Regions from separate parts of the Pseudarthrobacter siccitolerans genome, predicted to be linked through region 2. Evidence: riboswitches for the same ligand, from Rfam matches in the RefSeq annotation. Region 2 holds a riboswitch; the other holds the start of a gene.
The links. A riboswitch is a leader RNA that binds a small molecule or an ion and turns the genes downstream of it on or off. The one in region 2 is predicted to bind glycine.

Region 1: it holds a riboswitch for glycine, as region 2 does, so the genes downstream of both, gcvP (aminomethyl-transferring glycine dehydrogenase) here and gcvP (aminomethyl-transferring glycine dehydrogenase) in region 2, are expected to answer to the same signal.

Annotation. Positions count from the first base shown of each region.
Region 1 covers NZ_JAUSXB010000001.1:3,655,335-3,670,244, reverse strand. Annotated here, with positions in the region: gene gcvT (glycine cleavage system aminomethyltransferase GcvT) at 578-1,726, opposite strand; gene gcvP (aminomethyl-transferring glycine dehydrogenase) at 1,738-4,638, opposite strand; glycine riboswitch at 4,677-4,815, opposite strand; glycine riboswitch at 4,817-4,915, opposite strand; gene QFZ36_RS17120 (TetR/AcrR family transcriptional regulator) at 5,007-5,546, opposite strand; gene QFZ36_RS17115 (MFS transporter) at 5,614-7,194, shown strand; gene QFZ36_RS17110 (Dps family protein) at 7,295-7,774, opposite strand; gene QFZ36_RS17105 (nitrilase-related carbon-nitrogen hydrolase) at 7,989-9,017, shown strand; gene QFZ36_RS17100 (agmatine deiminase family protein) at 9,059-10,084, shown strand; gene QFZ36_RS17095 (APC family permease) at 10,081-11,634, shown strand; gene QFZ36_RS17090 (AMIN-like domain-containing (lipo)protein) at 11,737-12,285, opposite strand; gene QFZ36_RS17085 (DUF4193 domain-containing protein) at 12,562-12,864, opposite strand; gene QFZ36_RS17080 (hypothetical protein) at 12,957-13,160, opposite strand; gene QFZ36_RS17075 (FAD-binding oxidoreductase) at 13,350-14,771, shown strand; tRNA gene QFZ36_RS17070 (tRNA-Thr) at 14,808-14,881, opposite strand.
Region 2 covers NZ_JAUSXB010000001.1:2,059,779-2,074,688, reverse strand. Annotated here, with positions in the region: gene QFZ36_RS09755 (hypothetical protein) at 1-918, opposite strand, end outside; gene QFZ36_RS09750 (N-acetylglucosamine-6-phosphate deacetylase) at 915-2,069, opposite strand; gene QFZ36_RS09745 (SIS domain-containing protein) at 2,066-2,830, opposite strand; gene QFZ36_RS09740 (6-phosphogluconolactonase) at 2,827-3,597, opposite strand; gene QFZ36_RS09735 (AGE family epimerase/isomerase) at 3,584-4,855, opposite strand; gene QFZ36_RS09730 (sodium:solute symporter family protein) at 4,894-6,429, opposite strand; gene QFZ36_RS09725 (ArsR/SmtB family transcription factor) at 6,668-6,982, shown strand; gene QFZ36_RS09720 (SRPBCC family protein) at 6,979-7,386, shown strand; gene QFZ36_RS09715 (ester cyclase) at 7,418-7,924, shown strand; gene QFZ36_RS09710 (DoxX family protein) at 8,014-8,388, opposite strand; gene QFZ36_RS09705 (LLM class flavin-dependent oxidoreductase) at 8,435-9,487, opposite strand; gene QFZ36_RS09700 (MarR family winged helix-turn-helix transcriptional regulator) at 9,580-10,074, shown strand; gene QFZ36_RS09695 (Na+/H+ antiporter) at 10,170-12,044, opposite strand; glycine riboswitch at 12,266-12,363, shown strand; glycine riboswitch at 12,365-12,472, shown strand; gene gcvP (aminomethyl-transferring glycine dehydrogenase) at 12,525-14,910, shown strand, end outside.

The sequences.
Region 1 (14,910 bases), 1.6 Mb from region 2:
TGTTTTTCCTTTGCTTCTTGAAACTGTGGTGCAAATCTTTGTGGCTGGGTTGGTGGTGGGTGGCCGAATTCCTCCGCGTACTCCCCACCGTCTCCCTGACCTCGCAAGCTCGGCCAGGGAACCCGGACGGCGTGGCCCCATGCTCGCAGGTGACCTGACCTTGAGGGCCCGGCGGAGCCGGGCTTTTCGAAAGCGTGCGTCAAAGCGACGAAGGAGCAGCACGCGTGAAAAGTCCCGTCCGGCGGGCCCGGACGCACCCCTCGGGTCTCGACAGGCTCAACCACCGGGGGTGGTGAGCTTTGCGGGCCCCTTCGGGTGCGGCCTCCGGCAGCGTGCGTCTAAGGGAGCGTCACGTCCGCGCAGCGGGCGTCTTCGCGACCGAGCACGCAGAGGAGGCCGAACCCGACGGGCCCGGACGCAACCCGAAGGTTTCGACAGGCTCAACCACCGAGGTGGTGACGTGACCTTGAGGGCCCGGCGGAGCCGGGCTTTTCGAAAGCGTGCGTCAAAGCGACGAAGGAGCAGCACGCGTGAAAAGTCCGGTCCGCTGGGACCGGACGCAACCAAAAACCGGAAACTACCTGGTGCGCTTGTAGAACGGGAGGTCGACGACTTCGAAGGGCTCTGCTTTGCCGCGGAGATCGATGTCCAGTGCCGTGCCGGGTCCGGTGAGCTCAACGTCGACGTAGGCCATGGCCACGGGATAGCCAAGGGTGGGCGAGGGCTGGCCGGAAGTGACTTCGCCGACGACGTTGCCATCCTTGAGGACCGGGTAGTGGGCGCGGCCGGCGCGGCGGCCCAATCCCTTGAGCCCCACGAGCCTGCGCCCGGTGGTGCTGCCGGCGCCTGCTTCCTTTTTGGCGGCCAGTGCGGCCTTGCCCACGAAGTCGCCTTCCTTGGACAGTGCGACGACGGGTCCCAGGCCTGCTGCGAACGGGTCACCCTCCAGGGAGAGCTCGTTCCCGTAGAGGGGCATCCCCGCTTCGAGCCGGAGGGAGTCGCGGCAGGCGAGGCCCGCGGGCGTCAGCTCCCCGTCGTCCGCGATGGCGACGAGCGCCTGCCACAGGCCGACGGCGTGGTCGTCGGACACAAAGATCTCGAACCCGTCCTCGCCGGTGTAGCCGGTGCGGGCGAGCAGCAGGTCCAGTCCGGTACCGCCGACGAGGATCGGAACCTCCACTGCGGCGTAGTACTTCAGCTCGGTCACCAGGCCGTGCTGGGCGGCGGGGACCAGGCGGAGCAGCAGCTCCTGCGCTTTCGGGCCCTGGACCGCGATCAGGGAGGTGGCTGCGGAGGCGTCGTCGACCTGGGCATCAAATCCTTCAGCCCGCCCGGCCAGGGCAGCAGCCACCACTCCGGCATTGCCCGCGTTAGGAACCACAAGGAAAACGTCGGTGCCGTCGGCAGCTGTGGGCTGGCGGTACGTGATGAGGTCGTCGATGATGCCACCGGCCTCGTTGCAGATGAGGGAGTATTTTGCCTTGCCCACCGGCATGGCGGAAATCTTTCCCACGAGGGCATAATCCAGGAACGCCGCCGCATCCGGGCCGGTCACCCAGACCTCGCCCATGTGGGACAGGTCGAACAGCCCGGCGCTCTTGCGGACGGCGTGGTGCTCGGCGAGCTCGGAGCTGTACTTCAGGGGCATCTGCCGGCCGCCGAAGTCGGTAAAGGAGGCTCCCAGCTTCTTGTGCTCCTCGTAAAGAGCGGTGTACTTCTCAGTCATGGCCCGGGCCCTCAGTTCTCGAACTCGGAAAGCGGCGGGCAGGAGCAGATCAGGTTCCGGTCGCCGGCCGCGCCGTCGATGCGCCCAACCGGCGGGAAGTACTTGTCCTGCTTGAGCGACTTCACCGGGAACACGGCCTGCTCGCGCGGGTAGGCGCGGTCCCAGTCGCTGCTGATGACGGCCGCCGCGGTGTGCGGGGCATTGCGCAGCGGGCTGTCAGTCACGGAGAACTCACCGTGCGCCACCTGGTCAATTTCGGCGCGGATGGAGATCATGGCCTCGATGAAGCGGTCCATCTCGCCGAGGTCCTCGGACTCGGTGGGCTCCACCATCAGGGTCCCCGCAACGGGGAACGCCAGGGTGGGAGCGTGAAAGCCGTAGTCGATGAGGCGCTTGGCCACGTCCTCGGCGGTGACACCCGTCTTGGCCGTCAGCTCGCGCAGGTCCAGGATGCACTCGTGCGCCACCAGGCCGCCTTCTCCCGTGTACAGGACCGGGAAGAAGTCGTTCAGGCGGGCGGCGATGTAGTTCGCGGCGAGCAGGGCAGACTTGGTTGCTTCGGTAAGTCCCTGGCCACCCATCAGCTTCACGTAGGCCCAGGAAATGGGCAGCACGCCGGCGGAGCCGTACTTGGACGCGGAGATCGGGACGTCGTTGCCTTCGGTCCAGGTGGCCGCGTTTCCGGGCATGAACGGGGCCAGGTGCGCCTTGGCAGCAACGGGGCCGACGCCGGGTCCGCCGCCGCCGTGCGGGATGCAGAACGTCTTGTGGAGGTTCAGGTGGGACACGTCGCCGCCGAACTTGCCCGGCTGGGCCAGGCCAACGAGGGCGTTGAGGTTGGCGCCGTCAATGTAAACCTGTCCGCCTGCGGCGTGGATCGCGTCGCAGACTTCGCGCACGTCGGCGTCGTACACGCCGTGCGTGGACGGGTAAGTGATCATAATGCAGGACAGGGCATCCTTGTTGGCCTCGATCTTGGCGTAGAGGTCGGCGTGGTCGATGGTGCCGTCAGCAGCCGTGGCTACCACAACAACCTTCATGCCCGCAAGGACAGCCGAGGCAGCATTGGTGCCGTGGGCCGAAGCCGGGATCAGGCAGACGTTGCGCTGCTGGTCTCCCCGGGAGTGGTGGTAGCCGCGGATGGCCAGCAGGCCGGCGAGTTCGCCCTGTGAGCCGGCGTTGGGCTGGATGGACACCTGGTCGTACCCGGTGATCTCGGTCAGCTGGGCTTCCAGGTCCGCAATCAGCTCGCGCCAGCCTTCGGTCTGGGAATCCGGGGCGAACGGGTGGATGGACGCGAACTCGGGCCAGGAGATGGCTTCCATTTCGGCCGTCGCGTTCAGCTTCATGGTGCAGGAACCCAGCGGGATCATGGTGCGGTCCAGCGCCAGGTCGCGGTCGCTGAGCTTCCTGATGTAGCGCAGCAGCTGCGTTTCGGACCGGTGGGTGTTGAACACCGGGTGCTGCAGGAAGTCGGAGGAACGCTCGACGGCGGCGTCCAGGCCAAACGCGTCCGTAACCTCGGCCAGCCGGGCACCAAAGGCTTCAAGGACGGCGTCGACAATGGTCGGCGTCGTGGTTTCATCGGTGGAGAAGCCCACCGTGTCCGCGTCGATGCTGCGCAGGTTGATGCCCCGGGCCTCAGCGCCTGCGACGATGCCTGCGGCCTTGCCCGGAACGGAGACCGTGACGGTGTCGAAGAAGCTGGTGTGCAGGACGTCGAAGCCGGCGGCCTTCAGGGAGGTGGCGAGCGTCGCGGCATGGGCGTGGGCGGACCGGGCGATAGCCTTCAGGCCCTCGGGGCCATGGTACACGGCGTACATTGAGGCCACGATGGCCAGGAGCGCCTGGGCCGTGCAGATGTTGGAGGTGGCCTTCTCGCGGCGGATGTGCTGCTCGCGGGTCTGCAGGGCAAGGCGGTAGGCCGGGACGCCCGCGGAGTCCTTGGAGACACCCACCAGTCGGCCGGGCATGGAGCGTTCCAGGCCTTTCTGCACGGCCATGTAGGCTGCGTGCGGGCCGCCGTAGAACAGCGGGACGCCGAAGCGCTGCGCCGATCCGACGGCGATGTCCGCGCCCTGCTCGCCCGGAGGAGTGATGAGGGTCAGCGCGAGGAGGTCCGCGGCGACGGTGACAAGTGCGCCGCGCTCCTTGGCGTTGGCAATCACTGCGCTGTGGTCGAATACCCGGCCGGAGGCGCCGGGCTGCTGGAGCACCACGCCGTTGATGACGCCGTCGGGAAGGCCTTGGGTGAGGTCAGCGACCTCCACCTCGAAGCCCAGCGCCTCGGCGCGGCCCTTGACGATGGCAATGGTCTGCGGCAGGCAGTCGGCATCCAGCACCGTCTTGCCGTCGTGCGCCTCTTTGTTCTTGTTCGCCCGGCGCATCATCAGCACGGCCTCGGCCACTGCCGTGGCTTCGTCCAGCAGGGAGGCGTTGGCGATGGGCAGGCCAACGAGGTCCTGGACCATGGTCTGGAAGTTCAGCAGCGCTTCGAGGCGGCCCTGGGAGATCTCGGGCTGGTAGGGCGTGTAGGCGGTGTACCAGGCCGGACCCTCAAGGATGTTGCGGCGGATCACCGGCGGCGTCACCGTGTCGTAATAACCCTGGCCAATCATCTGCACCGCGGTCTTGTTCTTCGCGGCCAGCCTGCGAAGTTCGGCGAGCGCCTCCACCTCGCTCAGGGCGCCAGCCAGTTCCAGTGCCGAATCCTGGCGGATGTCCTTGGGCACCGCGGTGTCAACCAGTGCGTCCACGGTGTCGTAGCCCACGGCTTTGAGCATGGTGTCGACGTCAGCCTGGCGGCGGGCGCCAATGTGACGGTCAACAAAGGTGGCAGCCGGCGCAGTGGCGGCCGGAGCGACGGGGGCCGGGGAGGCGGGGGCCGGAGAAACAGTCACGAGGAACTCCATAACTAAGGCGGCGAAGGGTACGCCACATCGATTCGGGTCCTCCCCGCTCTGTAACTGGACCTGAGAGTTTCCGCGGTGCCTGCTTTCGCCGGCCCCGCTTGCACCGTCGGTGAGCACGGCAGTCCAAGTATCCGGGACCGGATACCGGGGCGGACAGCGTGCTGCTTTCCAGAGGTGCCTCGCCGCGGCGGTACATGGGCCTGTGAGATTCCTGGGGAGGTATTGCTCCTACGGCGCCTGCTTGTACCTTCTGGCAGAACTCTCCCGCCGCAGATCAAAGGCTATTCATTTGGGTTGTCACGGGAGCCCGGAGGCGGCCCGTACATTGACCAATTCTCCTATGCCGCCAGCCGTGGAGCAAATGGCTGCTAGCCCCTGAGCCGCTCGACGGCGGCCAGGAGTTCGTCCACCTCGGCCTGCCGGTTGCCGGCCTTTCCGGACGGCCCGCTCTCCCACATGGCGTTGAAGTACAGCCCGTCCCCCATGTACAGCACGGCCTTTGCCATTGCCGGGCCCACATCCCTGCCGATGAGCTCCAGCCATTGCCGCTGGATGGCGGCGAAGCGGCGGCGGGCCTCCTCGTGGGCCACTTCAGCGAGGCGCGTGGCGGCCACGAAGGACCTGTCCATGGGGGTGTCGGACCAGAGCGATGACCGGATGAAATAGGCCGCCGCGCCTTCGGGCGCGGATTCCATGACGCCCAGATCCTCCCCCGCCAGGCGGTCCAGCCGCTCAAGGGTCGCCGCGATCAGCGCCTCCTTGTTGGGGAAGTGGTACAGCAGCCCGCCTTTGGAGACACCTGCCCGTTTCGCCACCGCGTCCAGGGTGGCGGCGCGCTCCCCCACGTCGATCAGGAGTTCTTCAAAGGCATCGAGGACTGCATCTCGCGCAACGGGTTTTCTGGCCATGGTTCCAATCATGCATTGTCCGGATCCCGTTTCTTAACTGTACCGTCTGGACGGTATAGTTAATTGGATGACCGCTTTCTCCACCCCGCAGCAGGACCGAACCACACTGAAGGCCCCGGCAGCCCGCCACCCTGATTTAACCCGGGGCACCTGGCGCGACTGGCTTGCCCTGGGACTGCTGATGTTCCCGGTCCTGCTCGTCGCCGTCGACAACACAGCCCTGACGTTTGCCCTGCCGGCGATTGCCCGGGCCCTAGGCACCTCCGGCGTGGAACTTCTGTGGATCGTGGACGCCTACCCGCTGGTGCTGGCGGGACTGCTCGTTGCCATGGGGAGCCTGGGCGACCGGATCGGACGGCGCCGGCTCCTGATCATCGGCAGCATCGGCTTCGCGGCAGTGTCAGCCGCAACGGCATTCGCCCCCACTGCCGGCTGGCTGATAGCGGGCCGGGCCGCCCTGGGTTTCTTCGGCGCGATGCTGATGCCCTCCACACTGTCCCTGATCCGCAACATCTTCCCGGACCCCAACCGCCGCCGGCTGGCAATCGCCATCTGGGCGGCCGGGTTTTCCGGCGGCGCGGCCCTCGGGCCGATCTTCGGCGGGTGGCTCGTGGAACAATTTTGGTGGGGAGCGGTGCTCCTGGTGGCGGTGCCCATCATGTTGCCGCTGCTGGCTTTCGGCCCGGCGTTCATTCCGGAATCCCGGGACCCCTCGCCGGGCAGGGTGGACGCGCCGAGTATCCTGCTCTCGCTGCTGACCATGGTGCCGGTGGTCTACGGCATCAAGGAATACGCCACCAAGGGACCGGCACCCCTGGCCCTGGGAAGCATAGCCTTCGGACTGGCCATGGGCGCCGCGTTCGTCCGCCGGCAACAGCGGCTGGACAGCCCCTTGCTGGACATGTCCCTGTTCCAAAACCGGGTGTTCAGCACGGCCATCACGGCGAACGTCCTTGCCCTGTTCTCCTTCAACGGCTTTATCCTCTTCCTGGCCCAGCACCTGCAACTCCTCGAAGGCATGTCCCCTTCGGCCGCAGGAATGGCCATGATTCCGGCGCTGCTGGCTACCGTGGCGGCAGGCCTGGCGGTGGTGCCCCTGGTCCGCAAGGTCCGTCCCGGCTTTGTGGTGGCAGCCGGACTCGGCATGAGCGCCGGCGGGTACAGCCTGGTGACTTTCGGGAGCCATTCCAACGGGCCGGCGCTCCTGCTCGCAGCGCTGCTGGTCCTGGCGCTGGGCGTGGGGACGGCGGAGACCATCTCCAATGACCTCATCCTGGGCAGCGTGCCGGCGGAAAAATCCGGTGCGGCATCGGCTATCTCTGAGACGGGGTACGAGGTGGGCGCCCTGCTGGGCACCGCGGTGCTGGGCTCGATCCTCACGGCCTCCTACCAGCACAACCTGCATCTGCCGGCCGGCGTCGCGGAAGCTGCCGGCGGCCAGGGCACCGCCCATGCCGGCGAGACTCTGGCCGGAGCCATGGACCTGGCAGCGGGACTGCCTGCTCCCCTGGCGGATGCCGTCCGGCAGGCCGCCGGCTCAGCCTTCGACTCGGGTGTGCACGTCACTGCGGCGATCGGGCTGGTGCTGATGGCGACGGCGGCAGTACTTGCCGCCGTCGTCCTGCGGCAAGTGCCCAAGGCCGGATAAGGCAGCACGCCGCCTGAATACTTCCCGGCAAAACGCAGCGCCCGGGTCCGGACAGGAAGTCCGGAGCCGGGCGCTGGATAGCTACGTGCGCCGGAACGGGCTACTGCGCGTCCGGGGCGGTGACGCTCGCGGTGGCCTTCATGGTCTCGGCATTGACCATCCATGCGAACTGCTCGAGTTTGGCAATGAACTCGTGCAGGAGGTCCGCCGTCGTGGGATCCTCCTCGTCCACCTCGTCATGGACCTTGCGCATGGTGCCTACCGCAGCCTCAAGGGCGGCAACAATGCGCTCGATGGCGTCCTTGGTACTGATGAGGCCCTCGGGAAAAGGAGCGAGGCTGGTGGATTCAGCCACGGTGGAACTGCGCCCGTCCGGCAGGGCGTGCAGTGCCCGCATCCGCTCGGCAGCATCATCGGCAAACTGGCGGGCGGCGTCCACGATCTCATCCAACTGCAGGTGAAGGTCACGGAAGTTGGTTCCCACGATGTTCCAGTGGGCCTGCTTGCCCTGGATGTGCAGTTCGATCAGGTCCGCGAGCACAGCCTGCAGGTTGTTGGTCAGTGTCGGTGAAGCTTTCATGCATCCTCCTCGATTGGTCCAGTAATCCCGACGCTACCAGCCCTTCATCGAGCAACAGAGGGGCGTACGGCAATTTCTCAGTGAGCTTACTAACTCCCCATCAGCCGACATAAAAGAACGTGATTCATATTTCCCCTTGCATCCGCGCCCGTCGCACCTCATACTAAATGAACGTCATTCATTTAGTGACCGTCGTCTCACTGGAGTAGCAAACATGATTGAAATTTCCTGCCTCGGCGCACCCGCTTCCCTGGCCCGGACAACGCCGTCCGCCCGGCCCTCCCTGCGCGTCGGCGTGGTCCAGCACCGGTGGCAAGCGGACAGCGCCGCCGTCGAGGCCGAACTGGACGAGGGCATCGGCCGGGCCGCACGGCTGGGAGCCTCCGTGGTCTTCCTGCCGGAGTTGACGCTTTCGCGCTACCCGGCAGACACCCGCCCGCACAACGACCCGTCCGAAGGCCCCACCCGAACCCGGCCCTCGGACACCGCCGAAGACCTGCTCACCGGCCCCACCTTCCGTTTCGCCGCCGATGCTGCCCGCCGCCACGGAGTATCCGTGCATGCGTCCCTGTACCAGCGCGCGGGAGACCCGGACGGCACGGACGACGGCCTGGGCTTGAACACCGCCATCCTGGTCTCCCCTGAAGGAGAGCTCCTGGCCCGGACGCACAAGCTCCACATCCCCGTCACCGCCGGATACTACGAGGACAAGTTCTTCCGCCAGGGACCGGCCGCCGCCGACGCCTATGAAGTCCACGCTCCCGCGGAACTTGGCGGCGCCCGGCTGGGAATGCCCACCTGCTGGGACGAATGGTTCCCCGAGGTCGCACGGCTGTACTCCCTGGGCGGGGCGGAAATCCTGGTCTACCCCACCGCGATCGGCTCCGAACCGGACCACCCGGACTTCGACACCCAGCCGCTGTGGCAGCAGGTCATCGTGGGCAACGGCATTGCCAACGGCCTGTTCATGATCGCCCCGAACCGGTGGGGCAGCGAAGGGACCCTGAACTTCTACGGCTCGTCCTTCATCTCCGATCCCTACGGCCGGATCCTTGCCCAAGCGCCGCGGGACGAGTCCGCGGTCCTCGTGGCCGACCTCGACCTGGACCAGCGGAAGGACTGGCTGACCCTGTTCCCGTTCCTGGCCACCCGCCGCCCGGACACCTACGCCCGCCTCACCGAACCCGTCCGCCCGAACGAACTCCTGGGCGGCGAGCGCGGCTTCGCAGAGGCCTGCTCATGACCGCGCTGCAGCAGGCCGCAGCCAGCACCGGGCAGTGGCGGATGCCTGCCGAAACTGCCCGCCAGGAGCGGCTGTGGATGGCTTTCCCGGCTGGCGGCTACACGCTCGGCGAATCCGCGGAGGCCGCCCATGCTGCCAGGTCCACCTGGGCTGCCGTGGCGAACGCCGCCGTCGAGTTCCAGCCGGTCACCATGGTGGTGGATCCCGACGACGTCGGCACGGCCGCCGCCTACCTGCACCCTGACGTTGAGGTGCTCGCCGCCCCGCTGAATGATGCATGGATGCGCGACATCGGGCCCACGTTCGTCCTGGACGGCGACGGCCGGCTCGGTGCCGTGGACTGGGTGTTCAACGGCTGGGGCGGCCAGGACTGGGCGCAGTGGGACAAGGACGCGCTGATCGCCGGCGAGGTGGCCGGCCGCTCCGCAGCCCGGCACATCGTGTCAGCACTGGTCAACGAGGGCGGCGGCATCCAGGTGGACGGCCAGGGAACGGTGCTGGTGACGGAAACCGTGCAGCTGGATCCCGGACGCAATCCGGACCTCAGCCGGGCCGACGTCGAGCGGGAACTTGCCCGCACCATCGGCGCCACCCATGTGGTGTGGCTGCCGCGCGGCCTGACCCGGGACTCGGAGCGGTTCGGCACCCGCGGCCACGTGGATATTGTGGCCGCGATCCCCTCGCCCGGCACGCTCCTGGTCCACTCCCAGGAAAACCCGGAACACCCCGATTTCGAGGTCTCCCGGGAAATCATCGACTTCCTCCGGGGCACCACCGACGCCGCCGGCCGGCAGTGGAAGATCATCGAGGTCCCCGCCCCCGAAACCCTGCGGGACGATGAGGGCTTTGTGGACTACAGCTACATCAATCACGTGGTGGTCAACGGCGGCGTCATCGCCTGCAGCTTCAACGACCCCCAGGACGACAAGGCCCTGCAGATCCTGGCGGAGGCCTACCCCGGACGGCGTATTGTCGCCATCGACGCGCGCAAGCTTTTTGCCCGCGGCGGGGGGATCCACTGCATCACCCAACAGCAGCCCGCTGCCTCCCAGAAAGTGGTGTCATGACAGAAACCATCCGCACCGGTACCCCCGCCGCAGGCGGGCATGCCTCCGGCACCGCCCACGGCATTAGCCCCAAGGGCCTGAAGGGCGGGCAGCTGGGACTCCTCGCCGTCGTCGTCCTTGGTATTTCCACCATCGCCCCGGCCTACACGCTCACCAGCGCGCTGGGCCCCACCGTCAACGAAGCAGGGCTGCAACTGCCCGTCATCTTCCTCATTGGGTTCATCCCGATGATCCTGGTGTCCCTGGCCTACCGGGAGCTCAACGCCGACTCCCCGGACAGCGGCACCACCTTCACGTGGGTCACCAAAGCGTTCGGCCCCTGGGTGGGCTGGATGGGCGGATGGGGCCTCCTCGCAGCCAACATCATCGTCCTGTCCAACCTGGCCGGGGTCGCCGTCGACTTCTTCTACCTCTTCCTCTCCCAGCTCACCGGTTCACCCGAACTGGCTGACCTCGCAGCCAACAAGCCGCTGAACGTGCTCACCTGCTTCGTGTTCGTGGCCCTTGCAGTGTGGGTCAGCTACCGCGGCCTGCACACCACCAAAGTGGTGCAGTACGGCCTGGTGGGGTTCCAGCTGCTGGTGCTGGGCCTGTTCGTGGGCATGGCGTTCGCCAACTGGTCCGCGTCTGAAACGGCGATCCCGTTCAGCTGGGACTGGTTCGACGTCACCAAGATCGAAACCTTCGGCCAGATCGCCGCCGGCATCTCCCTGTCCATCTTTGTGTACTGGGGCTGGGACGTCTGCCTGACGGTCAACGAGGAAACCGCCAACGGCAAGAAGACCGCCGGCGTGGCCGGCACCCTGACGGCTGTCATCGTCCTGGCCATCTACCTCCTGGTCAGCATCGCCACCATGATGTTCGCCGGCGTGGGTGATACCGGCAACGGCCTGAACAACGTCGAAAACCACGAGAACATCTTCACGGCACTGGCCTCGCCCATCATGGGACCGTTCGCCATCCTGATGTCCCTCGCCGTGCTCTCCAGCTCCGCGGCTTCCCTGCAGTCCACGTTCATGTCGCCATCGAGGAGCCTGCTGGCCATGGCCCACTACGGGGCGCTGCCGGAACCGTTCAGCCGCGTGAGCAAGCGCTTTGCGACACCGGGCTACGCCACCATCGCGGCCGGCATCCTGTCCGCGGGGTTCTACGCGGTGATGCACGTGCTCAGCGAAAACGTCCTGAACGACACCATCCTGGCCCTGGGCCTGATGATCTGCTTCTACTACGGCCTCACCGCACTGGCCTGCACCTGGTACTTCCGCCACAGCCTGTTCAACAGCGTGCGCCACTTCGTGCTCCGGCTGGTTTGCCCGGTGGTGGGCGGCGTGGGCCTGTTCGTGGTGTTCGCCCAGACCGCCGTGGACAGCCTGGCGCCGGAGTTCGGCAGTGGTTCCGAGGTCTTCGGCGTGGGCCTGGTGTTCATCCTGGGCATCGGCATCCTGGCCTTGGGCGCCGTCGTCATGCTCGTCATGTCCCGCACGCACCCCGGCTTTTTCCGCGGCGAGACCCTGAAGCAGGACACCCCGGCCCTGGTGGTGCCGGAATAGGGCCTAGCAAGCGCACGGAAAAAGGTGCCGCATCCCGGATCAGCGGGGTGCGGCACCCTTTTTTGCGGTTACCGCTGCACGGTTGTCGCCGTGCAGTGATCGTCACCAGAAGTGGGCCACGTCCACTATCAGCCGGGACCCCGAACCCGGGCCGTCCAGTGTCAGGACCCGGAACGGCAGCCGGGCGCGGACGCCCATACCGATACTGGTGTAACCCTCGAAGCTTCCGGCGTAGACCACCTGCCGGAAGGTCTGGTAGCCGGCCACGTTGGACAGCTCGGCCTTGGCGGCGGGGTTGTAGGTGACGTTGCCGTTCTGGTCGTAGGAGGGTGCGTTCACGGTGACCTGCAGGCGAGCATTGCCCTGCACCGGAATGGTGAAGCCGGAGCCGTCCTGGACGATGTCCGGGACGTAGCGGACGGTGTAGCCCTTGACGGGGCCGTTGAGGTCGACCACCATCCGGTCGAAGCAGTAATGCTGCCCCGTGCGGACGTTGGTGACGGAGGCGGTGCTCAGATCCGGCCCGGTTTTGGCCAGGGATCCCCATGTGAGACCGCAATACGATGTGGCTGCCGAGGCGGGCCCCGGTGCCAGGATTCCCAGCCCGACGGCCGCGAGGAGCGCCGTGAGCCAGAGGAGGAGCTTTTTCATTGTGGGTGCCATCCAGAGGAAGTGGTGCGGTTGGATAGCTCAAGCGTAGGAGTGTCAGGTGCCCGAAACGAGGGTTGTAGCCGCTTCGGCGCGCAACCGTAAGGAACACCGGATCCGTGTCACGCGGCTGTAAATCCAGGGGCCATTTGCGGCTGTCCTTAACCGTTCCGGTGCCGTTTCTGGACCCGGCCGTTATGCCGGATAACGGCGCGGCGGAAAGACGAAACAGCGCCGGTCACCCGAAGGGGTGGCCGGCGCTGTCTTGCCCTTGAAGTTTCAGCCTTCGCACTCGCGGCAGTACTTCATGCCGTTCTTCTCGCGGGCCACCTGAGAGCGGTGGCGGACCAGGAAGCACGATGAGCAGGTGAATTCGTCTGACTGCTCGGGAACAACGATGACCGTCAGTTCCTCGTTGGAAAGATCGGCGCCGGGCAGGTCAATGCCCTCGGCCGTGTCGTTTTCGTCAACGTCGATAACCGCGGTCTGGGCGTTGCCGCCGCGGGAGGCCTGGAGGGCTTCGAGTGAGTCGCCGGGAGACTCTTCTTCTTGCTTGCGTGGAGCATCGTAATCGGTAGCCATAGCGTGTTCACTTTCGTTGCTGCACAGCGCCATTTCAGGCACCTCAGTGAAGCAGTTTAGGTCATAATGCCCTTACCCGCGCAATAGTGTGCTCAACCGGACAATCCAGCCTCTTGTGATGCGGTTTCTGAGTGCTTTCCGCGGGCCTGATCCGCCCCCGCCGCCACTCCGCTGAGCGCCGGCAGCCACCCCCAACGGGTGGCATCGGCCATAGCGTCGGCCGCCTGTCCGGGGGTCTCGTAGTAGAAGGCATCCGCCAGCCAGGTCCGGACTCGGGCGGGAAATCGGGTTGTCATGCCTGCGAGGCTACGCAGCCATTGTTGTGGGTGCGTTTCGTCCTGGTCTCGCCCAGATTAATCCGGTGCGGTAATACCCGGGTGGGCTCCTGCAAAAAGAAGTTGTTGACCCGTTCAAGGGCCACTCCTAAACTCAGGCATCGGTATTCCCGGTGGATTCTTTTCGCCCTTGATCTGGAAGTATCAGCGATGGCCACTGTTCATGAACACCAGGCGGAACCTGAGCTCCAGCAGTCCCTGCACGAGTTGCGCGGGCGGCTGCAGGGATCGTTGATCGAGCCGCAAGATGCCCAGTATGAGGAAGCCCGTGCGGTATGGAACGGCATGATCGACCTGCGTCCGCGTGCCATCGCAAGGGCAGGGGCCGTAGCGGACATCGACGTCGTCCTGGAGAGCGCGCGGCGCACAGGCCTCGCCCTGGCCGTCCGCGGCGGCGGGCACAACATCGCCGGCCACGGCACTGTGGAAGGCGGCCTGGTCCTGGACCTGGGATCGCACCGGGGCGTTAGCGTCGACGCCGAAAGCCGGCTTGTTGCCGTCGAACCCGGAGCGACCCTTGGGGACGTGGACCGGGCCACCGCCGCGCATGGCCTGGCAGTACCCCTAGGGGTCATCAGTGGAACGGGAGTGGCAGGACTCACCTTGGGCGGCGGGGTGGGCTGGCTGACCCGGAGCGGAGGCTTGAGCCTGGACAACCTGGACGCTGTGGAGGTGGTCACTCCCGCCGGGGAGCATGTCCGCGCCAGCGCCCAGGAGAACCCGGAGTTGTTCTGGGGAGTGCGCGGCGGCGGCGGAAACTTCGGCGTGGTGTCCTCCTTTACCTTCCGCGCCCTCGCGTTGCCGGCCGCGCCGTTGGGTGGGAATCTCTTCTACCGCCCGGACAACTGGCGCCATGCCCTTCTCGCTTTCGATGCGTGGACCAGGGATCTGCCCGACGAGATGAACTCCATCATCTCGTTCGTGGTACTCCCACCAGAGTTCGGCATGGGCAGCGAGCCCTGGATGAGCATTGGATTTGCGTGGGTAGCCGAAGACCACCAGGCAGGTCTGCGGCTCGTGGACCAGCTCCGCGTCGCTGCTCCGCCGGACGGCGAGGAGGTGGGACCGACGTCGTGGCCGGACTGGCAAAGCGTTATGGACGCCGTGTTCCCCAAGGGTTCACGCGGCTACTGGAAGAACCTTTCGTTCTCCCGCCTGGACGAGGAGGTGGTGGATGTTGTGGTTGGCTTCGCTTCCGGGCTGGCATGGGAGGGAACGGGCATCGATATCCATCACCTGGAGGGCGTGTTCGGGCGGGTGCCGGAAGACGCCACGGCGTTCCCGAACAGGTCCGCGCGGTACTGGCTCAACGTCTACGGATTCTGGCGCGATCCCGCCGAAGACGAACGGCTCACAGCATTCGCCCGCAAAGCCTACGCGGTGATGCAGCCGTTCGCGGAGCAGGGCGAATACGTCAACTTCCTGGGGGCGGAGCTGGGAGTGCAGGCGCCGGACGCCGCGCGCAGCGCCTACGGACAGGAAAAGTACCAGCGCCTCGTGGCCCTTAAGGACCGCTACGATCCGCAGAATCTCCTGCGCCTGAACCACAACATAGCGCCGTCGGGCGGTTAGCAGGCCGGGCAGGGCCGGGATCGGGCAAAAAAATAGAGCCCCCTGTCGGATTCGAACCGACGACCCCCGCTTTACAAGAGCGGTGCTCTGGCCAACTGAGCTAAGGAGGCGTGCCCTTGCGGGCGGGCGCCTGAACGAC
Region 2 (14,910 bases):
CGCCATGAGCTTAGTCCAGTGCGCCGCTGACTCGGCAGGGCTGCGGGCGTCAAGTACTTCGAAGCACAGCTCAACGGGAGCCGCGGCGGCCCGGGTGACGCTGCCGAGCGCCTGGCTTGATGTCCGTGCCCGGGCAGCAGCCTTGCCGAGAAGGTCTCCTATCCGTTGGGCCTCGGTGAATGTCCGGTGCTGGGAGGATGCCTGGGAATAGGAACTTTCGGCAGAATGGCCAGTGTTCACATCACCGGCCGCCCCCGTCAGGAAGACTGCAGTGGATCCAGGGGCTTCGCGCTCGAGGTGGCTGCGCACAAAGGCAGGGTAGTCTCCGGAGATCAGCCGGTTGTCAGCGCCAAGCACCACGGGATGGCAGGGATACTGCACCAGCCAGGTCCTGATTGTCCCGTCGTCCCGCTTGAATGCCACAACCTGCAGTGATGGATCTATTGCCCGCTCAGGGTGCCGCCGGTTTTTGGCGATGCCAAGACCTTGGAAGGATTCGTAATAGGCCCGGCAGGGTTCCCGTGAGTTGGAAGCATCTTTGACGGCAACTGCTGCAGCTTCGCTGATGGCTTCGATGATTTCCGGGTCGCATTCCCCTAAGCCTCCACGCATTGCACAGGGGCCGGCGTGTGTGTGGGTGGCGCCGATCACCGCGTAGCCGTCCCGGAACGGGATCCGGTCCGCTATGGTCCGGCAGGCGGGGCCGTCAAGGCCGCACACATCCACCGTCACCCAGCAGAAGTTGTCGATAACAAGTGCACGCACGGTAAGGGGGTCATGAACTCCGGTGCTCGGCTCCACACGGGCAGCAAAACCGGACATCCTGGTGCCTGGCGGTACGGCAACCTCCACGGTGGCGGCGCCCACCGACAGGTGGTTGGTGCCGCCGTCGTCAGTTGTCATGGATGGGGAGCTCATGGGCGGATGTTCTCCATCCTCGCCGAGGATCTGATGACTTCGAGCACCGCTCCGGAATCGGAGACGAGGACCATGTCCGCAGGCGCCCCGGGCTGCAGCGTTCCCAGTCCGGGACGGGCTCCCGGAAGTGATCGCGCCGGATTTTCCGTGACGAGTTTGAGCGCCTGTCCCAGGCTCACGCTGGTTGACCTCACCACGTTGCGCAGGCCGTCGGGAAGGCTGGCTGCCGCGCCGGCCAGCAGCTCCGTTCCCACATACGAGAGCCGTCCGTGCTCATCGAGATCTACACTCCCGCCGACAGGAGTCTCGTACCGGCCCGGCGCGTTGCCGGCAATCGCCGTCGTATCGGAAACGAGAAATGCTCCGCGGGGTCCTTTCGCCCGCAGCATGACCTCGATGGTTTCCGGGGGCAAATGATGGCCGTCCGCTATGAGCCCGCAGGTCACGCGGTCGTCGGCCAGCTGCGTCCAGATGGCGTTTGGGTGGCGCGGGATCATCGCGGCAATTCCGTTGCCCAGGTGGGTGGACAGGCTTGCGCCCGCGTCGATGGCGCTGAGTACCTCGGCTGCACCTGCATGGGTGTGCCCGATGGAAACCCGGATGCCCATTGAACAGATCTCCTCGATTGCCCTTGGTGTATCGGGCCAGTGCGGGGACACAGTGACCACGCCTATCCGGGTGATGGCGGCCCACCGCCGCACCTCCTCCGGATCGATGGCCCGGACCTGGCTGGCGTCGTGGACTCCACGTGCCCCGTCATGGTCGGAAATGAAAGGGCCTTCAACGTGGACGCAGGGGATGGCGTCCCGCACCCGGGCATCTGCGTTCCGGGCCTTTTCCACGCACCTCAGCGCATGGCTGATCGCTTCCTCGCTGGCGGTGATAATGGTCGGCACCCAGGTGGTGACGCCAATCCGCGCCAATTCCCCGGTGATTCCCTCGATGACTGTGCTGTCGGCGTCGGGCGCGTTGACGTCCATGCCCATGTAGCCGTTGACCTGCGCGTCGACGAAACCCGATGCCAGCACCGGCAAGTCCGAGGCGTTCGGATCGTGTTTGCGTTCGACGGCGGCGATGTAACCGTCTTCGAAATGAACAGTGAGAACGTCCCCGCGGCTGGCATCGCGGCCCTTGATGGACTGCCTTGTCATAAGGAATGCACCCGACCCTTGAACCGGTCCAGGAACTTCCTGTTTGCCTCGTCGCCACCGGGGGCGTTGCCGGACCGCCAGATGGGCGGCTCGATGTTCCGCTCCCGCAGTTCCCTGATGGTGCATTGCACGAGCCAATTGAGGGTGTAGGCGTTGGCAAAGGTGGACACAGCGCCGACTTTTTCGCTGACGCCGGGCAATTCCACGACGGCGTCGCCGATCGGCACTTTCGTGTCGATGTGAAGGTCGACGACGTCGTGCAGGTTCGATCCTGAGGGGTGCCGCGCGGGATGGTCGGCTGCGCTCTTTTCGGCGTGCTCCCGGGAGGAGACGCCGATAGTCCTGACACCCAGCGTGCTGGCTGTCAGTGCGGCGTCGATCAAGGCGGTATTGATTCCGTACGCGTTCACCAGGATCAGCACGTCGCCGGGCACAAGGCCCGCGTTTTCGATCACGATGCGACCATAGCCGGGCGTCCGTTCCATCGCCATTGAGCGCAGCGCTCCGCCGGTGAGCATGGTCCCCTCGTCGAGGATCGCCGAGATGTGCATCAGGCCTCCCGCACGGAAGAACACTTCCTGGCTGGCGAGGTTGGAATGGCCGCCGGGTCCGTAGATGTGGATGAGGCGGTCCGCGGCTATCTGTTCGGCGAGGACCGACGCCGCTTTCGCGATGGAAGTCTGCTCCTCGGCATGGATGCGTTCCAGGAGCGAGGTGATGCGGGCCAGGTAGTCGGCGCCCAGATCTGCTGGGTCACTCATCGCGGATCAGACTCCTTGTCGAGGTAGAGGGACGACTCGGGATGGGTGCGAAGGATGGTGCCGGGGTGTTCTCCCGTGATGGGCTTGCCGAGGGTATCTGCAACTGCCTGCTTCTTCGCCTGCCCCGGCACGGAGGCAATGATCACTGCCGCGTTAAGCAAACGCGGGATGGTCACGGTGACGGCCTGCGTGGGAACGTCTTCCAGCCCTTCGAAATGCCCCTCGTCCACCTGCTGCTGGCGCGAGACATCATCCAACGCAATCACCCGGGCTGCTTTCTGGTCGTGGAAGTCTGCCGGCGGGTCATTGAAGGCCAGATGGCCGTTGACCCCAAGGCCGCACAGCACAAGATCGAACGGCGCGGAGCCCATGATGCGGGCGTAGTCCTCCGCTCCCTGGGCCGCGTCACCCGCTGTATTGATGCGGTGGAAGTCTTTGGGGCTGACCGAATCGAAGACCAGCCGCTGCAGCCAGTTGCCGAAGCCCTGCGGTGCATCCGGGTGGAGCCCCACGTAGTCGTCCATGTGGAAGCACTCCACGCGTGACCAGTCGACGCCGGGCTCCGCGACGAGCGTGGCCAGGGTGGCTTCCTGGCTCGGCGCCGCGGCGAACATGACCCTGGCCGTGCCGTTGACGGCAATAGCATCAGCGATGACGAGGGCAGCATGCTCCCCGGCCGCCTTGCCGAGTTCCTCTTTAGTTGGGTAGGCGCGGACCGCGAGTGTCCCGTGTTGCGCCGGACTGACGTCGAGGTCACTGTGCTGCATGTGAATCATCCTTTTCGAGTCGATTGAGAAATACCGCCGTCCGTGCGATGTGGAACGGATCCTTGACCGGGAGTGCCACCACCTTGTCGAGTGGCGCTCCCTGTCTGTCCCGGATTTGTGTCCATTCATTCCGGTGCGGATCCGGGAAGGTTGCAAGGGTGTAGTCAGTGACCTTCGAATTCCAGTCTTCGAAGCCGTAACCGCCGTAGTGCCGGGCGAGCAGCTTCGTGGCATACATGGCCTCCGCATGCACCCACCACAACTTGGTGCTCCAGGTGGATTGCACGAGGTCCTCATAGGGGTCGCCGCGGAAAAGGGACCCGGATGGCATGCCGCCGTCCTTGTCTACGTATCGGAAAAGCCCTCCGTGCTCTTGATCCCAGCCGAGCTCCAGCGCTCGCAGCGCAAGCCCGGGAAGCCACTCGGGGAGGGCTGATGCGGAACCGCCCACCGCCTCCTGGCTGTGGATCAGCATCCACAGGCACTCCAAGAGGTGTCCCGGTGTCCTGTGCCTTGCCAGGAGGGAGCCGGTGTCCCCGGCGGAGTCCGGCCTGAACTCCCACCACTGGGTTTCCTGCAGCATCGGTTCCCTGCCTTGACCCTCAAGCAACTGGCCAAGCGCGTAGGACACGGCGCTCCGGGCAGCTGGTGAGCCTGTTGACCGGAAGAGCTCGGATCCAGCGTGGAGCAGGGTCATGGGGGCGGCGAGGTCGCTGAAACCTGACCGGACAGGATAGGGGGCAGACATGGCATTCCGAGACTTGATTCTCGCCAGCGCGCTGGCCAGAATTTCGTCAGCGGTGGCCGCGGCCTGCGATTTTTCCGGCTCCGGATATCCGGGCACTTTCGCTGCGCCTGCAAAGCCAAGGACTGCGAACAGATCGGCAAAGACGCTGGTTGCGACTTCCCCAAAGGGGCCCGACGGCAGGGCGGTGCCGGTCCGGTCTGTGCGGAAGGCGGTGAATCCGCCCTCCAGCACGGCGTGCGTCCGGACAAACTCGGCAGTTTGAACCGCCCGCCTGGACCACTTTTCGTCGTCGACTTCCAGGATGCCCTGACGCGCATCGGCGCCGATCTCCGCGCACAGCCACGCCCAGCGTCCTTGCGACCACGTGTACTTATCAGTGGACTGCAGAACGCCTGCGTTGGAAAAGCAGGTCATGACGCCGCCGTGAAGATCGTCCGCGCCGTTGCTGTCCCACCAGGGAAGGATGGCTTCCTGCAGGTGGTCGCGGGGAGAAAAGCCGGATGCTGTCATGCCGCGCACAGCGCCGCTAGGACCGGGTTTCGTTGCTGTCATGCCCGGGCACCGGCCGCGATCGTCGCCTGGTCCACATCCTCTGGAGCATCGACGCTGAGGGAATCGACCAGGGCATCCGATTCCTCGTTGCGCCATGGCCGAATGACACCCATGAGGCAGTAGACCACGATGGAGGCGAGAATCGGAGCAGCGACGGAAACAGCCTGGGAAAGGTCACCCAGCGAGGCCATTTGCGCTGTGAGTACGTACTTGTTGACAGCGAACACGATCAAACCGGCGGCCCACGAGAACAGCGCAGCTGACGGGCCGCAGCGCTTGAATGGGGGAAGCATGCCCAGCAGCATCGGAATGGCGATCGGTCCCACCAGGGCGCCGAACCACAGGATCAGAAGGCCCAGGACGCCGCCGAAGGAATTCGCGGACAGGGCGATCACCATCGAAAGTCCGATGAACAGGAACGTGGAGAGACGGCCTGCCGCCAGTTCGGTCTTCGAGGCAAGCGGCTGCCTAGACCCCCGCAGCGCCGGAATAATGTCACGCGTGATCACTGCGGAGATTGCATTTGCGTCCGATGATGTCATGGCCATGGTGTGCGAGAACATGCCGGCCAGAACCAGCCCGACCAGACCCGCAGGCAGCAACATCTGAGCCACCAGCGCGTAGGACTGCTCCGGCTGCGCCAAATTGGGCACAAGCAACGGGGCTGCCCACATGGGGAAGAACAGGACCAGCGGCCACACCAGGTAGAGTCCGCCCGAGAGGAGGGTCGACTTCCGGGCCGAAGATCCGGTGGGTGCGGCGATGAACCGCTGGGCCAGGTTCCAAGTGCCTCCGTTGTAGGAAACCGTGCTGATGACGATGTACGCCAGGAAGAATCCCATGGTCAGGGTTCCGCCGAACGGTGCGGAATGGGAAGGCGGCAGCTGCTCCCACATACCGAAGATTGAGGATATGCCGCCGAGCTTCGCCATCGTGGCAACCAGCAGGGCGATGGCCGCCACGAACTGAATGACAAACTGGCCAAAGTCGGTCAGTGCGTCTGCCCAGAGGCCGCCAATAGTGGAGTAAACCATGGTCACGCCGCCCACCAGGACGATCCCGACAGGCAGGGGTACTCCGGCGAACGTTTCGAGCAGGATGGCACTGGCTGCCCATTTTGCGGCAACATCAAAGACCTTCAACGCGGTGCCCGACCATGCCAGAACCTGCTGGGCGGGGAGATTGTAGCGGGTGGTGAGATACTCCAGCGGCGAGATGATGCCCAGTCGCTGACGCAGCCGTGGCCACCGTGGCGCGAACAGGAATGATCCCACTACGCAGGCCACCGTGATGCTCAGCGCCCACCAGACGTAGACGGCAAATCCGGTTGTGTAGGCGAGCGCTGCGTACCCGACGAAGACGGCGGCGGAGTAGCCAGACATGTGATGCGAAATGCCGGCAAGCCACCACGGCATCTTGCCGCCGGCAGTAAAGAAATCGGCCGCGTTGTGGACCCTCCGCCGGGACCACCAGCCGATCCCCACCATCACAAGGAAGTATCCGGACAAAACGATCCAGTCGAGTGCGTGCATAGCTCTCTCCTTTGAAAGCAGGATTGGGAGGTGATGCAGACCACTCTTGCATGCAAACGTTTGCAGGACAATACCTTCCGCGGAACCAATTTTGTGCCCGGCCGTTAGGCACGTGCGTAAGAAATAAAGGCGGCAGCTGCAAGCGTTTGCAGCGGAAGCCCCCCAGTAGTGCTTAGTGCTTGCTCAACCACGGGACCGGACATTGATGCGTCGGAAAATTCCGACATATCCTTGTCCTGTGCTTCCTGATGTGTTCGGTGCTGTCTCCAACCCGGCAAGGCGCGTCATCCTCGACGAGCTCCGCCAGGGTCCCAGGACGGCGGGCGAACTCACCGGCCTGCTCGAGCTCAGCCGCTCGGCAGCGTCCGAACACCTGGCCGTCCTCCGCGAGGCCGGGCTGGTCCGGGAAGAACGGCACGGCCGCAACAGGCTGTACCACCTCCAGCCCGCGGGTCTCGAAGAGATCGGCGGCTGGGTGAAGCACTTTGAGCACTACTGGAACCGGCGCCTCGACGCGCTGGCCGACCTTCTGGACGAGGAGAAACCCTTATGACCGAGAACGCCATCAGGCTCGAACGCCGCTTCCCGCACCCCGCGGACGCCGTGTGGGCTGCGCTGACCACCCCCGAACTCCTGGCCCGCTGGTGGGCGCCGGGGGATATCGCCCCCGTGGTCGGCCACCGCTTCACCCTGGATATGGGCGCGTGGGGCCAGCAGCAATGCGAAGTCCTCACCGTGGACCCCGGCAAGTCCATCACCTTCCTGTTCTCCGAGGGCAACCTGGACACCACCATCACCTGGCGCCTAGAGCCCGTCGATGGCGGCACCGTCCTTCACCACGAACACGCCGGCTTCCGCCTCGATACGCCGATGGGTAAGCAGGCCATCGAGGGCATGGGCAACGGCTGGCCCGGCCTCCTGGCCCGGATCGACGAGGTCCTCGCCGGCGTCTCCTGACTTCTTCCCGAGGTCACCAAGCGGGCTTAGAATGGCCCTCCACGGCACGCTTGAACTGCAGCAGCTGATCCGGTCCGAGTACAAATTCCGTGTACAAATGGAAGGCCGGGCCGTGGATACTGACGACAACAAAAAGCTCGTGCGGCGCTTTTATGCCGAGATCGACGCCGGGAATATTGATGCCATGGATGAGCTGGTGGCTGAGGACTATCTTGACCACCACCCGCCATTCCCCGGCTTGCCGGCAGGCCGCGAAGGGCTGAAGCAGGCGTTCCGCATCTTCTCGACGGCGACCCCCGGCACCCATGAAATCGAGGACCAGGTCGCTGAAGGGGACAGGGTGGTCACCAGGCTGACCGCCACCGGCAGGCACGAGGGCGAACTCCCCGGGCCGCTCCCTCCCACAGGCGCCCAACTGCGGGAGACCGCAGTGGCAATCCATCGGATCCACAACGGAAAGATCGTGGAGCACTGGTCGGACCGGGACGACCTCGGGCTGATGCAGCAGCTCGGCGTGATCCAGCTGCCCGGAGGCTAGCCTCCTGTCACCCAGACGGGGGTCACCCAGCTGGGGATGACGACGGCGGGACGTCCCGCCGTCGGGCATCCAGGGCAGGCTCGAGCCGCTTAGAAGCCGAAGGGGCCAAACCGGGCGATAGCCACCCCCGCGGCAAGGATGGCCAGGACCACGTTGATAACGACATTCGGCGTCTCGTGGCGCCGGCCGTGGGTGATGGCCGCGCCTGCCATGAGCAGGACGAGCCCGACGGCGGCAGCCGGCACCAGCACGGTGGCTATGCCAAAGAGGGCCGGAAGGATGAGGCCCAGGGCGGCGAGGATCTCGAGGGCGCCGATGCGCTTGACCGTGGCGTCCGAGAAGTCCTCCACCCACCCTTGGCCGGCGGCCGCAAGCTTCGCCTTCGGCTGGGCGATTTTCATGGTTCCTGCCGCCAGGAAAGCTAGGGCGAGGATTGCGGTGATGATCCAGAGGGTGATGTTCACGATGTTCTTCCTTCGGGTTGGGAGGGCTTGATCGGGGCGGAGGGGGTCATGCGGCTGCCCCAGTGCTGCCGCCGGCGGCGAGTATGTCGCGGACCATCGGCACCACTTTGCTTCCGTAGAGTTCCACGGCTTTGAGGCGTGCGCTGATCGGCTGCGCTCCCGAGGTGAAGATGAGGTCGAAGCGGCCGACGTCCAGTGATGCCACCGCACCTGCGATTCTCCGGGCGACCGTCTCGGGCGAGCCGATGTACATCGAGCCGTGCTGGATTTCGGCCTCAAATTCTTCGCGCCGGACGGGGGGCCAGCCGCGGAGTGCTCCGATGCGGTCACGGACCACCTTGTAGTGGGGCCAGAAGATCTCTTTGGCTTCGCCATCGGTGTCGGCGATGAACCCGGGGGAGTGCATGCCTACCGGCCAGGCCGTTGTGTTGAACTCTGCGGCTGCCCGCTTGTAAAGGTCGATGAACGGCTTGAACCTCTCCGGCTGTCCGCCGATGATGGCGAGCATCAGGGGGAACCCGTATTTGGCCGTGCGGACCACCGACTGGGGTGTGCCGCCAACGCCCACCCACGTTTTCAGGCCACCCTCGGTCTTGGGGTAGACATCCGCCTCAACGAGCGGCGCACGCACCGTGCCCCGCCACGTCACGGGCTTCTCATCAAGAAGCTGCGCGAACAGTTCGATCTTCTGCTCAAAGAGCACGTCGTAGTCTTTGAGGTCATAACCGAAGAGCGGAAAAGACTCCGTGAAGGAACCCCGCCCCAGAATGACCTCGGCACGGCCGTTGGAGAGCGCATCCACGGTGGCGAAGCGCTGGAATACCCGGACAGGATCGTCGGAACTGAGCACGGTCACCCCGGACCCAAGGCGAATGCGTGAGGTGCGGCTGGCCATGCCGGCCAGGACTGTCTCCGGGGCCGACACCGAGTATTCCGGTCGGTGATGCTCACCGACCAGGAAGGCGTCCACGCCCAACTGATCGGCAAGAACGGCCTCATCCACCAGTTGCCGGATGGCACGAGCATGGCTTACCGGTCCACCCGCATCATCCGTGGGGACGTCGCCAAAGGTATCCAAACCAAAAATCACTTCGCTCACTGGGCCCGTCCTCTAATTGATGTGTCAATTACTTAATTGACGTGTCAATCATCAACCCGTAGGGTTGACATGTCAAGTAGAAAAAGGTGGTCATGGAGCACAGCAGCAAGGGCGCCCGGCAGAGTCCCACTCCGAACGAACTGGCCGTGTGGCGCGAGTACATCGAGACGGCCGAGGCGATGCGCCAGGCTTTGGCGGCGGGTCTGCAGTCCACGTCCGGTGTGTCCCCCGGCGACTATGCCGTGCTCCTGGCCCTCAGCGAGGCCCCGGAGCACAAGTTGCGTTCCTCAGTACTGGCCGAGGGGATTGGGTGGGAACGAAGCCGCCTGTCCCATCACCTGGGGCGGATGGAAAACAGGGGCCTCATCCGACGGCATAAATCGGGTAACGACAGCCGTGGCGCCGAGGTGGAATTGACCGAGGACGGGGCCCGGACTTTCCGTGCTTCCTCAGCGCCGCATCTCCGGCTGGTACGCCGGTTCTTTGTCGATGCCCTTGCCCCGGAAGACCTTGAAGCCATTGGGAGGGTTGCAACGAGTTTGCGCCGCCACCTGAAGGATCTCGCCCTGGAAGAGGAAAAGGGCTAATTCACGGCCGCCGGGGATGGCCAAGGCAATCCAGCGGACGACGGCGGGACGTTCCGCCGTCGTCGTCCGCTCACCTGAACCATGCCAACAGGCTGTCAGCCCAGCAGGTCGTCCTGGTAGCACCAGAGCCAGTCCTCGCCCGGCTCGATGCTCCGCATCACCGGGTGGCCGGTGGCGGCAAAGTGCCTGGATGCATGGGTTGCGGGCGAGGAATCACAGCATCCGACTTTGCCGCAGCCCAGGCACATCCGCAGGTGTACCGGCGTCGTACCTTCCAAGCGGCAGTCCGCGCAGAAGGGATCCTGGGGGACCTCTCGGGGCCGGGCCGACTCGAGGTGGCCGCACACTCCGCCGGGCCTGGCAATTCCTTCGCCGCCGCCCTCGCCGAACGTGTCCACCTCGTCCAGCGCCGCATCCAGCATGGATTCCTCAACGTCCAGCCGCTCCAGGACGTCACTGAGGACCTCCTGGGCGTACTCGCCGCCGCGCCGCAGATCCAGCACTTTGGCCCGTTCCGCCTCCAGCATGGCAAGCCGCAGCCTGGCGTAGCGTTCGCTGGGCGTCGCTGTTTCCGCCGAGGGCCGCCCCAGTCGTTCCCAGGCCGCCAGCCCGCGCTCCTGGGTGCGCCGTTTCAGCATGGCCACCACCTCCGGCGGATCGTCGTCCGTCCGCAGTTCCTGCAGCCGGGCCACCCCGGCGGCGGTGGCGAGCTGCATCAGCGATGCCTTGTTCAGCGCATCCTCGCGCTGGTCCGGGCCCTGCACCCTGAGGACGCGGACCAGCGCCGGGAGGGTGAAGCCCTGCAGCGTCAGCGTGCCGCCGACCACCACGAGGGCAGCGAGGATCAGCACCGAACGGTGCTCCAGGTCCTCGGGCAGCACCAGCACCGCCGCGAGGGTGACCACCCCCCGCATCCCGGCCCAGGAAACGATCGCCGGGAACTGCCAGGGCGGCGACGGATCGCTGCGCCGCACGGCCGGAATCAGGCGGGGCAGGTACGTCGCCGGGAACACCCACACCGGCCGGAGCACCAGCACCGCCAGCAGAATCACAGCGCAACCCGCCCAGATCCTTGCGGCACCAAGGGAATCGTCCTGGACGCCCTCGACGATCGTCCGCACCTGCAGCCCGATCAGCAGGAAAACCGAGTTCTCGAGCAGGAACTGCACGGTGTTCCAGTTGCTGCGCTGGCTCAGCCGGGCGGCACCGTTGGGCATCGAAGGCGCTTTGGTGCCCATCACGAGCCCTGTAACGACGACGGCGAGGACGCCCGAAGCGTGGATCGCTTCCGCCGGGAGGTATGCCACCAAGGGGGCCACCAGGGACGTGGAGGTGTTGATCGCGACGTTCCGGATGCGCTTGCGAAGCATAGTCAGGACGTAGGCAGCGGCGATGCCCACCACCAGCCCGCCGCCCACGGCGAGCAGGAAGTCCCCGGCGATCTCCGCCGCGGACACGGACCCCGCGATGGCGGCGATGGCGGCCCGGAGGCAAATCAATGCCGTGGCGTCATTGACCAGTGATTCGCCCTCCAGGATGGTGACAATCCTGCGCGGCATCCCCACCTTCCGGGCGATGGAGGTAGCAGCCACGGCATCCGGCGGTGCCAGGACCGCACCCAAGGCGAATGCGGCGGCCAGCGGAATCTCCGGGAACAGCCACCAGACCACCAGGCCCACCGTGATGGTCCCGAAGATGACGTAACCAACCGAGAGCAGTCCAATGGCCCGGCGGTTGGAGCGGAAATCGAACAGGGAAGTCCGCAGCGCCGCGGCATACAGCAGCGGCGGCAACAGTCCCACCAGGACCACTTCCGGGTTCAGTTCAATGTCCGGAACGAACGGGAGGAAGGAACCGATCACACCCGCCAGCACCAGCAGCAGCGGAACCGAAATGTTGAGTTTCCGGCTCAACGCGCTTCCGGCGCAGACCACCGCGACGAGAACCAGAAGTCCCAGTGCGATTTCCATTCGGCCATTGTCTCAGGCCCGAGGAGCGCAGGCACAGGAGGGGGCGGAGCCTCGCGGCACTTTGGTGAGACGGCGCCGGCGGCACGGCGCGCCGTCGTCCGTCCGCGAATGAAGCATCCCGGGTGCGGGTAGGATTTCAGACCTATCGGACGGTAATTTTGCATCCAGCCACCCAACCCTGTAAGGTGTGAGCCGTGTCACCCACCAGTGGCACATGCTTATGATCTGCGGCGGGAGAGTCCTGCCGGTACGTTCTGCAGGCGCCGTAGGAGCAAATCCTCCCCAGGAATCTCTCAGGCCCACGTACCGCCGCGGCAAGGCAACTCTGGAAAGCAGTCCGGGCAACCGGGCTCACCGACGGTGCAAGTGGCGTCCTGCGAAACGGCAGGGCAACGCAAAACTCTCAGGTCCAATACAGAGCGGGGAGGAACCCGAATCAACGTGGTGCTTAGGCGCCACCTGAATTATGGAGTTCCTCTTATGACGGTTCAATCGTCCCCCAGCACCTTCGCAGACCGCCATATCGGCGCGCGCCGCCAGTCGGACATCGACACCATGCTTAAGGCCGTCGGCTACGACAACCTTGACGGCCTGGTCGACAGCGCGGTCCCCGATTCCATCCGCCAGGACAAGCCCCTCACCCTCGAGAACGCCCTGAGCGAAGTCCAGGTCCTCGCCGAGCTCCGCAAGCTGGCGGGCAAGAACAAGATGGCCGTGCAGATGATCGGCCAGGGCTACTACGACACCGTGACCCCGCCGGTGATCCGCCGCAACATCCTCGAAGCCCCCGCCTGGTACACCGCCTACACCCCCTACCAGCCCGAAATCTCGCAGGGCCGGCTCGAGGCGCTGCTCAACTTCCAGACCATGGTCCAGGACCTCACCGCGCTCCCGGTGGCCAATGCCTCCCTCCTGGACGAAGCCACCGCCGTCGCCGAAGCCGTGCTCCTGATGCGCCGCGCCAACAAGAACAAGACGGCGAAGGACGGCAAGACCGTCCTCGACGCCGACCTCCTCCCGCAGACCATCGCCATTGTGCTGGGCCGCGCCGAAGCACTGGGCTTCGAGGTGGAAATCGCCGACCTCACCAACGGACTGCCCGACGGCGACGTCAACGGTGTGGTCCTCCAGCAGCCGGGCGTCTCCGGCCGGGTCTGGGACCAGTCGGCCGTCATCGCCGAAGCCAAGGACCGGGGTGCCCTGGTCACCGTCGCCGCCGACCTCCTGGCGCTCACCCTGATCACGCCGCCGGGCGAGCAGGGCGCGGACATCGCCGTCGGCTCCACCCAGCGTTTTGGCGTGCCGTTGTTCTTTGGGGGACCGCACGCCGCCTACATGGCCGTCCGCGACGGCATGGAACGGACCCTTCCCGGCCGCATCGTGGGCGTTTCCAAGGACAACGCCGGCGTCCCCGCCTACCGGCTTGCCCTCCAGACCCGCGAGCAGCACATCCGCCGAGAGAAGGCCACGTCCAACATCTGCACCGCGCAGGCACTGCTGGCCATCGTCTCGTCCTTCTACGCCGTTTACCACGGCCCTGACGGGCTGAAGGCGATCGCCGAAACCGTCCACAACAACGCCCGCGCCCTCGCCGCTACGCTGAAGATCGCCGGCCGCGAACTGGTGTCCGACACCTTCTTCGACACCATCACTGTCCGCGTACCCGGCAAGGCCGCCAAGGTGATCACCGCCGCCGAAGCCCGCGGCATCAACCTGCGCCTCATCGATGCGGACACAGTTGGCGTGTCAGTCGATGAAACCACGACGCCGGAGGTCCTCTCCGCAGTGGTCGTCGCCTTTGGCGCCGGTCCCGTTGTGGAGGCCGCCGGGTTCGAGCTGCCCGAGACGGTACTGCGCACCTCCACCTACCTGCAGCACCCGGTATTCAACACCCACCGCTCCGAAACCCAGCTCCTGCGCTACATCCGCCGCCTCTCGGACCGCGACCTGGCGCTGGACCGCACAATGATCCCGCTGGGCTCCTGCACTATGAAGCTCAACGCCACCGCCGAGATGGAAGCCATCTCCTGGCCGGAATTCGCGTCCATCCATCCGTTCGCGCCGGATTCCCAGACTGCCGGCTGGCGTGAACTCATTTCCGGACTCGAATCCGACCTTGCCGAAATCACCGGCTACGACCAGGTGTCCATCCAGCCCAATGCCGGCTCGCAGGGCGAGCTCGCCGGCCTGCTGGCAATCCGCGGCTACCACCACTCCCGCGGTGACCAGCAGCGCAACGTCTGCCTGATCCCGGCTTCGGCGCACGGCACCAACGCCGCTTCGGCTGTCCTCGCGGGCATGAAGGTTGTTGTGGTGGCTACCGCTGCCGACGGCACGATTGACCACGCCGACCTGCAGGCCAAGATCGAGGCCCACAAGGACGTCCTCTCGGCCATCATGATCACGTACCCCTCCACCCACGGTGTGTACGATTCCGACGTCCGCGAGGTGTGCGGCGCCACCCACGCAGCCGGCGGCCAGGTGTACGTTGACGGCGCGAACCTGAACGCCCTCGTTGGCCTCGCCCAGCCGGGCAAGTTCGGCGGCGACGTGTCCCACCTGAACCTGCACAAGACCTTCTGCATCCCGCACGGTGGTGGGGGACCGGGCGTCGGACCGGTTGCTGCTAAGGCACACCTCGCGCCGTTCATGCCGAGCGATGCCAACAAGGCCGCGCACGAGGCCGGGCACGGGGTTGCGATATCTGCTTCACGCTTCGGTTCCGCCGGCGTGCTGCCGATCTCGTGGGCGTACGTGAAGCTGATGGGCGGCCAGGGACTCACCGAAGCCACCAAGTCAGCTCTGCTCGCGGCAAACTACGTTGCGGCCCGGCTGGACGAGCACTTCCCGGTCCTCTACACCGGCG